DNA from 3 places in the Nonomuraea sp. NPDC003727 genome. Region 3 is predicted to be linked to each of the others. Evidence: riboswitches for the same ligand, from Rfam matches in the RefSeq annotation. Region 3 holds a riboswitch; each other region holds the start of a gene.
The links. Region 3 has a riboswitch for thiamine pyrophosphate ahead of ACWDLG_RS39925 (purine-cytosine permease family protein). Riboswitches for the same ligand answer to the same signal wherever they lie in the genome.
Positions count from the first base shown of each region.

Region 1 (4,396 bases), on a different contig from region 3:
CGAGGCCCGTGCCGCCCTGGCCGAGCTGGCGGTGGCCGCCACCTCGCGCAAGACCTGACGGGCCGCGGCGGTCGCGGACCTACCGGCCCAGCCGCTTGGCGAACTCGGCCGCCACCGCTCCGGGGTCGTCCGCCTCGGTGATCGCCCTGACGACCACGACGCGGCTGACGCCGTACGACCTGACCTCGTCGAGGTTGCCGAGGTCGATGCCGCCGATGCCGAACCACGGACGGTCGCCGAGCCCCGCCGCGTGCCTGAGCAGGGCGGGTCCAGGCGCCGGCCGGCCTGGCTTGGTCGGGGTGGGCCAGATCGGCCCGCAGCAGTAGTAGTCGACGCCCTCCTCGACGGCGGCGGCCGAGGCCTCCGCCGTCGAATGGGTGGACCTGCCGATGAGGATGTCGTCGCCGAGTATCTCTCGCGCGACGCTCACGGGCAGGTCGTCCTGGCCCAGGTGAAGGATGTCGGGGCGGGCGGCGAAGGCGATGTCGGCCCGGTCGTTGACCGCCAGGAGCGCGCCGTGACGGTCGCACGCCTCGCGGAAGACCTCCAGCAGCGCGAGCTCCTCGCGCGCCTCCAGGCCCTTCTCCCTGAGCTGGACGATGTCGACGCCGTTGGACAGCACCGCGTCGAGGAAGTCGGCCAGGTCGCCGCGCTTCCTCCGGCCGTCGGTGCAGAGGTAGAGGCGGGCTTCAGAAACCGAGCGCTTGGGCACGCCGCTTGACCTCGGTATGGCGACCCGCCTTGATCGCGTCGATGGGCGAGCCGGGCAGCGACTCGTCCGGGGTGAACAGCCAGCGCAACGCCTCGGCGTCGTCGTAGCCGGCGTCGAGCAGGAGCGTGAGCGTGCCCGGCAGGCCCTTCACCACGTCCCTGCCCTCGAGGAACACCGCCGGGACCTGGGGGCCGCCCGCGCCCCGCCGTACGCCGAGGAGCTTGTGGTCCTTCAGGAGCTGCTTGGCCCGCCCGATCGAGAGGGCGAGGCGGTCGGCCACTTCGGGAAGCGTCAGCCACTCGCCGACGAGCTGGTCGGTTTCCCGGTCTATCTGCGCAACAGAAAGCGTCACGAATCCACCACTACCACATCGCATCCGGCTTCAAACTACACAGTCACGTATCCCGACCTCGGGATCTTCCAGGCGTAGGGGGTCGAGTCGCTGTCCTGACTCGATGATCCTACGGCCCTGGACGAGGTCGCGTGGCCTGTTGACGGTCAGCACCCCGGCCAGCCTGTCGGTGTCTGTCAACCAGCAGACCGACCACTTGGCCGCCGAGGGATCGCCGCGGCGCAACAGGCGCGCGCCGGCATGGTGGCCGGCGTACTGCACCATGTGGCCGAACTGCTCCGACCAGAAGTACGGCACAGGATCATAGACCGCCTCGTCGCCCAGCAGCGTGGCCACGGCGACCTCGGGGGCGTTGAGCGCGGTGTCCCAGTGCTCCACGCGCAGCCTGGTGTGGAAGCGGCGCGACCACCAGGCCGCGCAGTCGCCGACGGCCACGACGTTCGGCAGGGAGGTGCGCAGGTGCTCGTCGGTGACGACGCCGTTGTGCAGGTCGATGTCGGAGCCGGCCAGCCACTCGACGGCCGGGCGGACGCCGATGCCCGACACCACCACGTCGGCTTCGACGAAGTCGCCGTCGACCAGGCGCACCCCGCCCTCCTCCACGGCCGCGACCATGGTGTCCAGCCGCAGGTCCATGCCCTCGTACCAGGGGACGGTGTCGCCGCCCACCTCGGGCCCGAGCACGTGCGCGAGCGGGGCGGGGCCCGCCTCCACGACGGTGACCCTGCAGCCGGCCGTACGGGCGGCCGTGGCCACCTCCGCGCCGATCCAGCCCGCGCCGATGACCGTGACCCTGGCGTCCGCCACCAGGCGGGCCCGCAGCTCCAGGGAGTCGTCGAGGGTGCGCAACACGTGCTGGCGGCCCTCGCCTGGCAGCCTGATCGGCTCCGCCCCGGTGGCGATGACCAGGCCGTCGTAGCCGATCTCGCCCTCGGTCGTCTCCAGGACCCCCGCGCGCAGCCCCTTGGCCGACACCCCCGGCCGGTGCTCCACCCGCATGGCCTCGAGGTCGGAGTCGACGAAGCTGGAGTCGGCCGTGCCGAGCAGCACCGCCTTGGACAGGGGCGGACGATCGTAGGGCCGGTGCCGCTCCTCGCCGACCAGCGTGATCCTGCCGCTGAATCCACGAGATCTCAGCGCCTCGACGCTGCGTATGCCTGCCAGTCCGGCGCCCACCACCACGACATGATTCACGCTCAGACCATAACCAATCCGGCGCCGGTCACCAGGGTCCGGGCCTTGAGTAGGCTTGTTCGCGGAAGACGCGCGGGAGTCCGGCCGTACCGGGCTGAGAGGAAGGCTGTGACGGGCCTTCGACCGCAAGACACCTGATCCGGGTCATGCCGGCGAAGGGAGCGAGATGCATCTGATCGTGGGCGGCGGCGTGGTTGGCCTGTCCGTCGCCTGGCGTCTGGCGCGCGCGGGCACGCGTGTCACGGTGATCGACCCGGCCCCGGCGCGTGGCGCCTCCCACGCGGCCGCGGGCATGCTGGCCCCGGTCAGCGAGGTCTCCTACACCGAGGAGTCGCTGCTCAGGCTGGGGCTGGCGGCGCTGGAGCGCTGGCCCGCCTTCGCCGCGGAGCTGGAGGCCGACAGCGGGCTGCGGCTCGACTACCGCGCCCAGGGCACGCTGGACGTCGCCTTCGACACCGACGACCTGGCGGCGCTGGACGAGCTCGCCGTGTTCATGGACAAGCTCGGGCTGCCGGTGCGGCGGCTGACGGGGCGCGAGTGCCGCCGCAGGGAGCCGATGCTGGCGCCGTCGGTCAGGGGCGGCGTGCTGGCCGAGGGTGACGCGTGGGTCGACCCCAGACGCGTCACCGCGGCCCTGCTGGCCGCGCTGGAGAAGGCGGGGGTGGCGCTGGTGCGGCGGCGCGTGGCCGCGCTGGTCCGCGACGGCTCGGCCGTGGTGGGCGTACGGCTGGAGCCACCCTCGGCCGCCACCGGGAACGTTCCGGCGGACGCCACGGACGGCGGGCCGGCCGACTCCCCGAACGGCAGGCCGATCGACGCCTCGGACGACGGGCGCGCGGACGCCTCGGACGCCTCGGGTGATGTGCTGACGGGCGAGCGGGTGGTGCTGGCGGCCGGCGCGTGGAGCGGCGGGCTGACCGACCTGCCGGTGCGCCCGGTCAAGGGCCAGATCATGCGGCTGCGCTCGCCGTCCCCCCTGCTCGGCACCTGCGTGCGCGGCGTGGTCCACGGCTCGCCCGTGTACCTGGTGCCGCGCGGCGACGGCGAGCTCGTCGTCGGCGCCACCCAGGAGGAGCTGGGCTTCGACACCACGGTGACCGCGGGCGGCCTGTACGAGCTGCTGCGCGACGCCAGGGAGCTGGTCCCCGGCATCACCGAGCTGCAGGTGGCCGACGTCGTGGCGGGACTGCGGCCGGGCACCCCCGACAACCTGCCGCTGATCGGCCCGTACGGCCCCGGCCTCACCGTCGCCACCGGACACCACAGGGGCGGCGTGCTGCTGGCCCCGCTCACCACCGCGATCCTCCACGGCGAGGAGGGCGAGCTGGCCGCCCTGTGCGCGCCGCAGCGGTTCCAGACAGCCGGACAAGGAAGTGACTGATGCACGTGACGATCAACGGGGCCGCGCACGAGGTGCCCGACGGCACCACGGTGGCCCAGGCCGTCCAGCGGCTGACGGCGCAGACGACGGGTGTCGCCGTGGCGGTCAACGACGAGGTGGTCACCAGGGGCACGTGGGAGAGCACCTCGCTGGCCGACCGCGACAGGGTCGAGATCCTCACGGCGGTGCAGGGTGGATGAGCTGATCATCGCCGGGGAGAAGTTCGGCTCCCGGCTCATCATGGGCACCGGCGGGGCCCCCTCCCTCGAGGTGCTCGACCAGGCGCTGGCCGCCTCCGGCACCGAGCTGACCACGGTCGCCATGCGCCGCCTCGACCCCGGGGCCAAGGGGTCGGTGCTCGACGTGCTGCGCGCCCGCGGGATCAAGGTCCTGCCGAACACGGCGGGCTGCTTCACGGCGGGCGAGGCGGTGCTGACCGCGCGGCTGGCGCGCGAGGCGCTCGGCACGAACTGGGTGAAGCTCGAGGTCATCAGCGACGAGCGGACGCTGCTGCCCGACCCGATCGAGACCTTCGACGCGGCCGAGCGGCTGGTGGCCGACGGGTTCGTGGTCCTGCCGTACATCGGGGACGACCCGGCGCTGGCGCGGCGGCTGGAGCAGGCGGGGTGCGCGGCGGTGATGCCGTTGGGCGCGCCGATCGGCTCGGGGCTCGGCATCCGCAACCCGCACAACATCGAGCTGATCGTGGAGGCGGCGTCGGTTCCGGTGATCCTGGACGCGGGCATCGGCACGGCGA
Region 1 is NZ_JBSFNE010000006.1:349,273-353,668, forward strand. It holds gene ACWDLG_RS18020 (polyprenyl synthetase family protein) at 1-58, shown strand, start outside; gene thiE (thiamine phosphate synthase) at 80-712, opposite strand; gene ACWDLG_RS18030 (Rv2175c family DNA-binding protein) at 690-1,064, opposite strand; gene ACWDLG_RS18035 (NAD(P)/FAD-dependent oxidoreductase) at 1,095-2,258, opposite strand; TPP riboswitch at 2,321-2,436, shown strand; gene ACWDLG_RS18040 (FAD-dependent oxidoreductase) at 2,425-3,639, shown strand; gene thiS (sulfur carrier protein ThiS) at 3,639-3,839, shown strand; gene ACWDLG_RS18050 (thiazole synthase) at 3,832-4,396, shown strand, end outside.
Region 1: it holds a riboswitch for thiamine pyrophosphate, as region 3 does, so the genes downstream of both, ACWDLG_RS18040 (FAD-dependent oxidoreductase) here and ACWDLG_RS39925 (purine-cytosine permease family protein) in region 3, are expected to answer to the same signal.

Region 2 (4,396 bases), on a different contig from region 3:
AAGGCCCGGCGGAACTCCTGGCGCGAGAAGACGCGCTCCAGCTTGCGCTGGGCGGCGGGGGTGAGATCGGCGCCGTGGGAGTCCATGAAGACGATGTCGACGCTCTGCGGGTCGCCCGAGGTGGTGCGCAGCGCGATCCCGCCGCCGGCGGGCCTGCGGGAGGTGTGGAAGCGGGCCACGGGCAGCGGCATGGCCTCCAGGTCGAGCACGTCGATGGCGCTCGCGGTCAGCGCGCTGATCACCGCGCGCTTGAGCGCCCTGGCCGCGCGGGAGGAGTCGCGCGAGGTGATGACCTGGTCGCCCTTCTTCAGGGTGGTGGCGTAGGCGCTGGCCAGCCGTACGCAGAGCTCGGGGGTGATCTCGACGTTGACCAGGCCGCTGACGCCGCGCGGGCCGAACAGGCTGCGCTGGCCGCGCGACTCCCAGATGACGCTGGTGTTGACGACCGCGCCGGCCTCGACGGTCTTGAAGGGATAGACCTTGACGCCGCTGGAGACGTAGGCCTCGGCCTCGATGACGCACTCGTCGCCGACGACGGCGTTCTCGGCGATGCGGGCGCCGGTCATCAGGTCGGTGTTCTTGCCGATGACGCAGCCGCGCAGGTGCGCGCCGGGGCCGATGTAGACGTTGTCGTGGACGACCGCGCGGTGCAGGAAGGCCCCTTCGCGCACGACGGCGTTGCTGCCGAGCACGGTGTACTCGCGCAGCTCGGCCCCGGCCTCGATCTTGACGTAGTCGCCGATGAGCAGCGGGCCCTTCAGGACGGCCTCGGGGTCCACCTCGGCGCCCTCGCCCACCCAGACGCCCGGCGACATCTCGAAACCGCCGATGTCGAGCTTGACCCGTCCGGACAGCGCGTCGGCCTGGGCCTTGAGGTAGCTGTCGTTGGTGCCGACGTCCTCCCAGTAGCAGTCGGAGACGTAGCCGTAGATCGGGGCGCCGCGTTCGAGCAGGCGCGGGAAGACGTCGGAGGACCAGTCGACGGCCTCCCCCGCGGGGACCTCGTCGAGGATTTCTGGCTCCATGACGTAGATGCCGGTGTTGACCGTGTCGGAGAAAACCTGGCCCCAGGTGGGCTTCTCGAGAAAGCGCTGCACCCTGCCCTGGTCGTCGACGATGATGATCCCGAACTCGAGCGGGTTGGGAACGCGCGTCAGACCGATGGTGACAAGAGCCGAATTCTCCCGGTGAAACCGGATCATGGCCGATAAATCGATATCGGTCAGGGCATCGCCGGAAATGACCATGAAACGATCGTCGCGCAGTTTGTCGGCGGCGTTCTTGACGCTGCCGGCCGTACCGAGTGGCAGGTCTTCGGTGGCGTAGTGCAGGCGCATGCCCAGTTCGTCGCCGTCGCCGAAGTAGCTGCGCACGAGCGCCGCCAGGAACTGGACCGTGACGACGGTCTCGGTCAGTCCGTGTTTGCGGAGCAGCCGGAGGACGTGTTCCATGATCGGGCGGTTGACCACAGGAAGCAGGGGTTTGGGCTGGTTCGCGGTCAGCGGTCGCAACCGCGTGCCCTCCCCGCCTGCCATGACGACCGCCTTCACCCGATCACTCCTTCTTCGCAGTTTGCCGGGGATCGCGCAGCTCATCCCTGGCAGCGGTGATGAGCCGGCGCACCTGTACCACATACAACACGCCCGCCCACCAGTACAGACCCGTTCCCCAGATGGCGAACGCCCATCCGATGATCCTCGCAGTATCGGCATACCAGGAGCCGGTATGAGAGGCCAGGAAGAGCAGCGGGAAGGCGTACATGAGGTTGGCCATGGCGGCTTTGCCAAGGAAATGCACGGGCAGTGCCTTGTAGCCGTATTTGCGGAGCACGGGAAAGAAACATCCGACGAAGATTTCCCGGGCGAGAATGATCGCCACGAGCCACCAGGGGATCACGTCCCTGAGGACCAGGCCGAGGATCGTGGCGAAGACGTAGAGCTTGTCGGCCGCGGGGTCGATGATGCGGCCCAGCCTGCTGGTCTGGTTCCACGCGCGGGCGATCTTGCCGTCCAGCCAGTCGGTGAATCCCGCGACCATGAGCAGCCCGATCGCCCAGCCGTCGGCCTGGGGCCCGAGAACCAGCCACAGGAACACGGGCACACCCAGCAGGCGCAGGAAGCTCAGCAGGTTAGGAACCGTCCAGATCCGGTCCTCCGCTGACGAAGGGGCGGAAGTTTCGCTCACGCTTGCGACCCTACTGCGTCGCCGACCTGCGTACGCTGCGCCGTCCGCCTCGTCCGGTTCCGGCCGCGGACCGGACCCTTCACCCCCAGGGGTTTCGGACACCTGGACGGATCGGGGGTTGCGCGCGCCCCCGGTGATCGGGTTACGGTGGCGCCGACCAACGCGGGAGCCCGGTGTGACCGGGCTGAGAGGACGGCTGACCAGCCGCCGACCGCCAGAACCTGCTCCGGGTAATGCCGGCGAAGGGAGTTTGCGCGATGAGTGGCGCGCGTTTTTCCAAGATCTACCAGGGCGATCTCCGGGTCCCGATGCGCCGGATCAGCCTGTCCGACGGCACGAGCTTCACCGTCTACGACACCTCCGGCCCCTACACCGACCCGGAGGTCGAGACCGACGTCACCCGCGGCCTGGCCCCGCTGCGCGAGCGGTGGGTCCTCGACCGGGGCGACGTGGCCCGGTACGGCGGCCGCCAGGTCCAGCCCCTCGACGACGGCTACCGCGACCAGAACGCGTGGAAGCGCGCAGGGACGAGCGCGTTCGCCGGGCGGCGCCGCGACCCCCTCAGGGCGGCGGGCGCGCCCGTCACCCAGCTCGCCTACGCCCGCCGCGGCGTGGTGACCAAGGAGATGGCGTTCGTCGCGGCCAGGGAGGGCGTCGACCCGGAGTTCGTCCGCGCGGAGGTGGCGGCGGGCAGGGCCGTCATCCCGGCCAACGTCAACCACCCCGAGAGCGAGCCGATGATCATCGGGCGCAACTTCCTGGTCAAGATCAACGCCAACATCGGCAACTCCGCCGTCACCTCCTCCGTCGAGGAGGAGGTGGAGAAGATGACCTGGGCCATCCGCTGGGGCGCCGACACCGTCATGGACCTGTCGACCGGCCGCGACATCCACACCACCCGCGAGTGGATCATCCGCAACTCCCCCGTGCCCATCGGCACCGTCCCCCTCTACCAGGCGCTGGAGAAGGTCGACGGGGTCGCCGCCCGCCTGTCGTGGGAGATCTACCGCGACACCCTCGTCGAGCAGTGCGAGCAGGGCGTCGACTACGTCACCGTGCACGCCGGCGTGCGGCTGGCGTACGTGCCGCTCACCGTCGGGCGCACGACCGGCATCGTCTCGCGCGGCGGCTCGATCATGGCGGCCTGGTGCCTGGCGCACCACCGCGAGAACTTCCTGTACGAGAACTTCGCGGAGATGTGCGAGATCCTCGCCTCCTACGACGTCGCCTTCTCCCTCGGCGACGGGCTGCGTCCCGGCTCGATCGCCGACGCCAACGACGAGGCGCAGTTCGCCGAGCTGCGCACGCTGGGCGAGCTCACCCGGATCGCCCACGCCCACGACGTCCAGGTGATGGTCGAGGGGCCCGGCCACGTGCCCATGCACAAGATCAAGGAGAACGTGGACCTGCAGCGCGAGCTGTGCGACGACGCCCCGTTCTACACCCTCGGCCCGCTGGTCACCGACATCGCGCCCGGCTACGACCACATCACCTCGGGCATCGGCGCGGCCATGATCGGCTGGTACGGCACCGCGATGCTGTGCTACGTCACGCCGAAGGAGCACCTCGGCCTGCCGGACAAGGACGACGTCAAGACCGGCGTGATCACCTACAAGATCGCCGCACACGCCGCCGACCTGGCCAAGGGCCATCCGGCGGCGCAGGCGTGGGACGACGCGCTGTCGCGGGCGCGGTTCGAGTTCCGCTGGGAGGACCAGTTCGACCTGTCCCTCGATCCGGACACGGCCCGCTCCTTCCACGACGAGACGCTGCCCGCGGCCCCGGCCAAGACCGCCCACTTCTGCTCGATGTGCGGGCCGAAGTTCTGCTCGATGCGGATCTCCCACGATCTGCGTGCGCAGGAGGGGATGCGGGGGAAGGCGGAGGAGTTCGTGCGCGGCGGCGGCGAGGTGTACCTGACCCTGCCCGAGCGCCGCTGAGACCGGACGGGACCCGCCCGCGCCGGGGCCGGGGGCAGGACCCGCCCGCGCCACGCACCAGGCCCGGGGCAGGACCCGCCCGCCCACGGGGCCGAGAGCGGGACTCCGCCCGCGCCACCCGCCACGGGGGACGGGCGGCGCGGGCGGTGTCCCCGGCCTCTCCCGGGCAGCCCCTCCGGGGCGGGCTCCCCCGGGCGGGCGCCCTGGTCGTCAGCGCTTCACGGGCGCGTTCGCCTCCAGCAGCAACCTGGTGGTGTCAGCCGCCTTCGCCT
Region 2 is NZ_JBSFNE010000011.1:75,608-80,003, forward strand. It holds gene ACWDLG_RS27455 (sugar phosphate nucleotidyltransferase) at 1-1,550, opposite strand, end outside; gene ACWDLG_RS27460 (CDP-alcohol phosphatidyltransferase family protein) at 1,555-2,184, opposite strand; TPP riboswitch at 2,337-2,449, shown strand; gene thiC (phosphomethylpyrimidine synthase ThiC) at 2,442-4,124, shown strand; gene ACWDLG_RS27470 (serine hydrolase domain-containing protein) at 4,335-4,396, opposite strand, start outside.
Region 2: it holds a riboswitch for thiamine pyrophosphate, as region 3 does, so the genes downstream of both, thiC (phosphomethylpyrimidine synthase ThiC) here and ACWDLG_RS39925 (purine-cytosine permease family protein) in region 3, are expected to answer to the same signal.

Region 3 (4,396 bases):
GACCACGTCGGTGAGCCGGCGCACCAGCATGGCCCTGCGCGCCGACCGGTCGTGCGCGGCGACGTCGTCGCCGGTCGGGTGGTGGACGTGCACGTAGCCGATCACCGCGTTGCCCTGCAGCAGCGCGCTCGTGTCGACCCGCACGTCGAGCAGCGTGCCGTCCTTGCGGAAGCGCCTGGTGCGCAACGAGACCTGGCCGCCCGTGCGAACCCGCTCCAGCACCGCGTTGTGCTCGGCGGTCAGCTCGCCGGGAACGATCGGCGCGCGCCGCCCGACCAGTTCCTCGAAACTCCACCCGAACAACCGCTCCGCCGCAGGGTTCCAGGCCAGCACGGCCTGGTCTCTGTCGAGCACGACGACCGCGTTGGGGGCGCTGGAGAGTACGGCCGCGGTGATCTCCTCGTCACCCACCTTTCCATAGTGCCGGTGGCGGCCTCGCTCCGTGGCCTGATCCGTCCGATACGCTGCGGGCTATGTCGGCTGGCGACCTCGATGCCCTGTTGAGGGTCACCTCACCCACCTACCGGCCCGAGCGACCGCCGGAGGTCGCCATCGGCACCTACGACGGTGCCGTGGGCAGGCTGGTGCTCGCGGTGACCGGCAAGGGCGTGGTCGCCTGCAGCTTCGACGACGAGCACGCCGTCTTCGAGCGGATCTCGCGGGCCGTCGGCGGGCTCGTCGGGCCCGACCCGCGCCGTCTCGACCCGGTGCGGCGCGAGCTCGACGCCTACTTCTCCAGGCGCCTGCGTGCCTTCACCGTCTCCGTCGACCTGCAGCTGGCCACGCCGTTCGCGCGCACCCTGCTGCAGATGACCATGGCGGTGCCGTACGGCACCGCCACGACCACCGGCGACCTGGCGGCCCGCATCGGACGGCCGCAGGCGCTGCGCGCGGTGAGCAACGCGCTCAACGGCAACCCGGTGTGCGTGATCGTGCCCTGCCACCGGGTCGCCGATCGCGAGAGCTACCCCGGCGGGCCCACCGCGCTCGAACGCCTGCTGCGCGTCGAAGGCTAGCGGCGCCGCCGTACCGCGCCGCCGAGCCGGCCGACCAGCAGCGTGACCAGGCCGGCGACCAGGAAGGCGCCCAGCGCCGCGCTCATCCACGGCTGGCGGGTGAAGCCGAGCGCCGCGCGGGCGCCGTCCCAGATCGCGGCCCACCACGGGATCGTGGACGGGGCGGCCAGCAGCCACCACGCGCAGAACCCGAGCGCCCACGGGACCGTCATGATCCAGCGGGAGGGGGCGCGCTCGCTGGTGTTCCAGGTCCTGCCGCTGCCGAGCAGGAAGTAGTCGACGACGAGCACGCCCAGCATCGGCACGAAGACGGCGCCGATGATGCTGAGGAAGGCGCTGTAGGAGTTGACGTCGACGAGGAGCGCCACGCCGATCGTCACGACGCCGAGGGCCACCGAGAAGACCCGCCGGTCGACGCGCGGCATGAGGTTCTGCAGCGACATGGCCGTGGAGTAGACGTTCGCGAACGACTGGTCGGTCTCGCGCAGCACCAGGATGCCGAAGAACAGCGCGCCCAGCGGCGCGGCGACGAACGGGCCGAAGACCGCCGTCGGGTCGTTCAGCACGGCGTCATGGCCGGCGATCGCGACCGCGTAGACGCCGATGGCCAGGCACGCCACCTGGGCGATCGTGTAACCGCCCACCACGCCGGTGAAGGCGGCCGAGCTGCTGCGCGAGTGCCGGGCGAAGTCGGCGGCCAGCGGTACCCACGAGACCGACAGCGCGATCACGAAGTCGACGGCGGGGGCGAAGGCGTCCCACGAGCCGCCGGCCGGCGCTGGAGCCCGCTGCAGGAGCGCGACCGCGAACCAGACGGTCGAGACGATCACGCCGATCGTGACGACCCGCCTGATGAGCCTGATCGCACCGAGCGGGTAGATCGTCAGCCCGGTGGTGATCACGCCCGCCACGATCACCCAGACCGCGTACGGCACGGCGTCGCCGACGATCGCCTGGGCGCCCATGGCGATGACCCACAGCTCGAAGGCACCCCACCCGAGCATCTGGATGATGTTGAGCACCGTGGGGACGTAGGACAGCCTCGCCCCGAACAGGCCTCTGAGCAGCACCATCGCCGGCTGTCCCGTCTGGGCGCCGGGGATGGCCGCGAGGCCCACCATGGCGGTGCCGATGAGACTTCCCACGACGGTGGCGGTGACCGCGGCGGTCATCGTCAGCGGGTTGTCGTCGAGGAGAGGGTTGATGAGGAAGAGGGCGAAGGAAAAACCCAGGAGGCTGACCCCGAGGTTGGCCCAGAAGGCGCCCTGGTCGAGGACGCCGAGGGTTTTGGGCGGGGCCTGGTCGAGGGTCAGCGGTACTTCGGCATGCTTCGGATCGACGACATGCGTCATCGCACGCTCCCTACGCCGGCATTACCCGGACAGGTTCATGCGGTCGGCGACGCCTGGGGGTCGCCCTCTCAGCCCGGCCATGCCCGAGCTCCCGCGGTTACTGGTTTGAGGCGAATTATTACATCTCGTTCCTTTTTGGCAACCACCCCCTCCCCGCCTCCCCACCCCTCCCGCCGTCCCTCCCGCAAGCCCACACCACCGAACCGGCCCTCCCGGAGAAACCCCGACCACCCGCCCACACCACCGAACCGGCCCCCCCGGCCACCCAGGAAGACCCTGCCCACGCCCCCCCTACAACCGCGACCGCACGCCAGTACCGGCCTCCCCAAGAAACCCCGGCCCGCGCCTCCCCAGCCACCCCGGAAGACCCTGCCCACGCCCCCCTACAACCGCGACCGCACGCCCGCACTGGCCCCCGAGAAACCCCGGCCCGCGCTTTCTTCGCAGTTCCGGGAGGTTGTGGTGGGGCGGGTCCGCGAGAATGGGGACATGACCGTTCCCGAAATCGACGTCACCGACGTGCCCGCCGGAGCCTTCCTGCTCGACGTCCGCGAGCCCGAGGAGTGGACGGCGGGCCACGCCCCCGACGCCACCCACATTCCACTCGGCGAGCTGCAGGCCCGCGTCGACGAGCTCCCCTCCGGCCCCGTCTACGTGGTGTGCAGGGTCGGCGGTCGGTCCGCGCACGCCGCCGCGTGGCTCAACCACATCGGCCGCGACGCGGTCAACGTCGGCGGCGGCATGCAGTCGTGGGAGCTGGCGGGCAAGCCCCTGGTCAGCGAGAGCGGCCGACCGCCGTTCGTCGCCTGACGCCACCTACGCGACATCCGCCGCTGGACGCCGCCAGGTGACGTCCGTCGCTGGACACCGCCAGGTGACGTCCGTTGCTCGACGCCGCCAGGTGACGTCCGCCGCTGGACGCCGCCAGGTGACGTCCGTCGCCTGACGCCGCCTGTGTGATGTTCGTCGCCTGACGCCGTCTACTTGAGCAGCTTCGACATCCGCCGGTCGGCAAGGATCTTGCCCTCGGTCTGACAGGTCGGGCAGTACTGCAGCGAGGAGTCGGCGAACGACACCTCGCGGATGGTGTCGCCGCACACCTCGCACGGCTGCCCCGTCCTGTTGTGGACGCGCAGCCCCGACTTCTTCTCCGCCTTCAGGTCCTTGGCCGCCAGGCCGTGGGCGCGCTCCACCGCATCCCGCAGCGTGGTGACGATCGCCTCGTGCAGGTCGGCGATCTGCGCGTCGGTCAGCGTGGCCGCGATCTTGAAGGGTGACATCCGGGCCGCGTGCAGCACCTCGTCGGAGTAGGCGTTGCCGATGCCCGCGATGATCTTCTGGTCCCTCAGCAGGCCCTTGATCTGGGTACGGTTGCCGCCCACGATCTCCTTCAGCGCCTGGACGGTGAACTCGGGGACCAGCGGGTCGGGCCCGAGCGAGGCGATGCCGGGCACCTCCATCGGGTCCTTGACGACGTAGACGGCCAGACGTTTCTGGGTGCCTGCCTCGGTCAGCTCGAAGCCGGGCGCCAGGCCGTCGTCGTCGGGCGCCAGCCGTACCCGGACCGCGAGCGGGCCCTTGCCCGGACGCACGGGTTTGGCGCCCGACAGGTCGGCGCGCCAGCGCAGCCACCCCGCCCTCGACAGGTGGGTGACCAGGTGGAGGCCGTCGCAGTCGAGGTCGAGGAACTTGCCGTGCCTCGCCACGCCGGTCACCGTCAGCCCGCCGAGCGCGGTGACGGGCGGGTCGAAGGTCTTGAGCGCCTGGAAGGCGACCACGTCGACGGCCAGGATCGTGCGGCCGACCGCCTGCTCGCGCAGGAAGCCGGCCAGCGACTCCACTTCGGGAAGTTCCGGCATGCCTCCAGACTAGAGCGCACCCCCGGCGAGCGCCCTCGGACGAGCCGGGGCCGCGTCAGGGAAAAGGTCAGCTCGTGCCGCATCCCCTCGGCGGCCGCCCTCGCTCCCGAGCGGAAGTGACCATCCAACGCCCACCATCCCGAGCGGAGACGGCCGACTCGCGCCGCGC
Region 3 is NZ_JBSFNE010000026.1:44,099-48,494, forward strand. It holds gene ACWDLG_RS39915 (PAS domain S-box protein) at 1-411, opposite strand, end outside; gene ACWDLG_RS39920 (methylated-DNA--[protein]-cysteine S-methyltransferase) at 474-1,016, shown strand; gene ACWDLG_RS39925 (purine-cytosine permease family protein) at 1,013-2,368, opposite strand; TPP riboswitch at 2,359-2,473, opposite strand; gene ACWDLG_RS39930 (rhodanese-like domain-containing protein) at 2,858-3,178, shown strand; gene ACWDLG_RS39935 (Fpg/Nei family DNA glycosylase) at 3,349-4,227, opposite strand.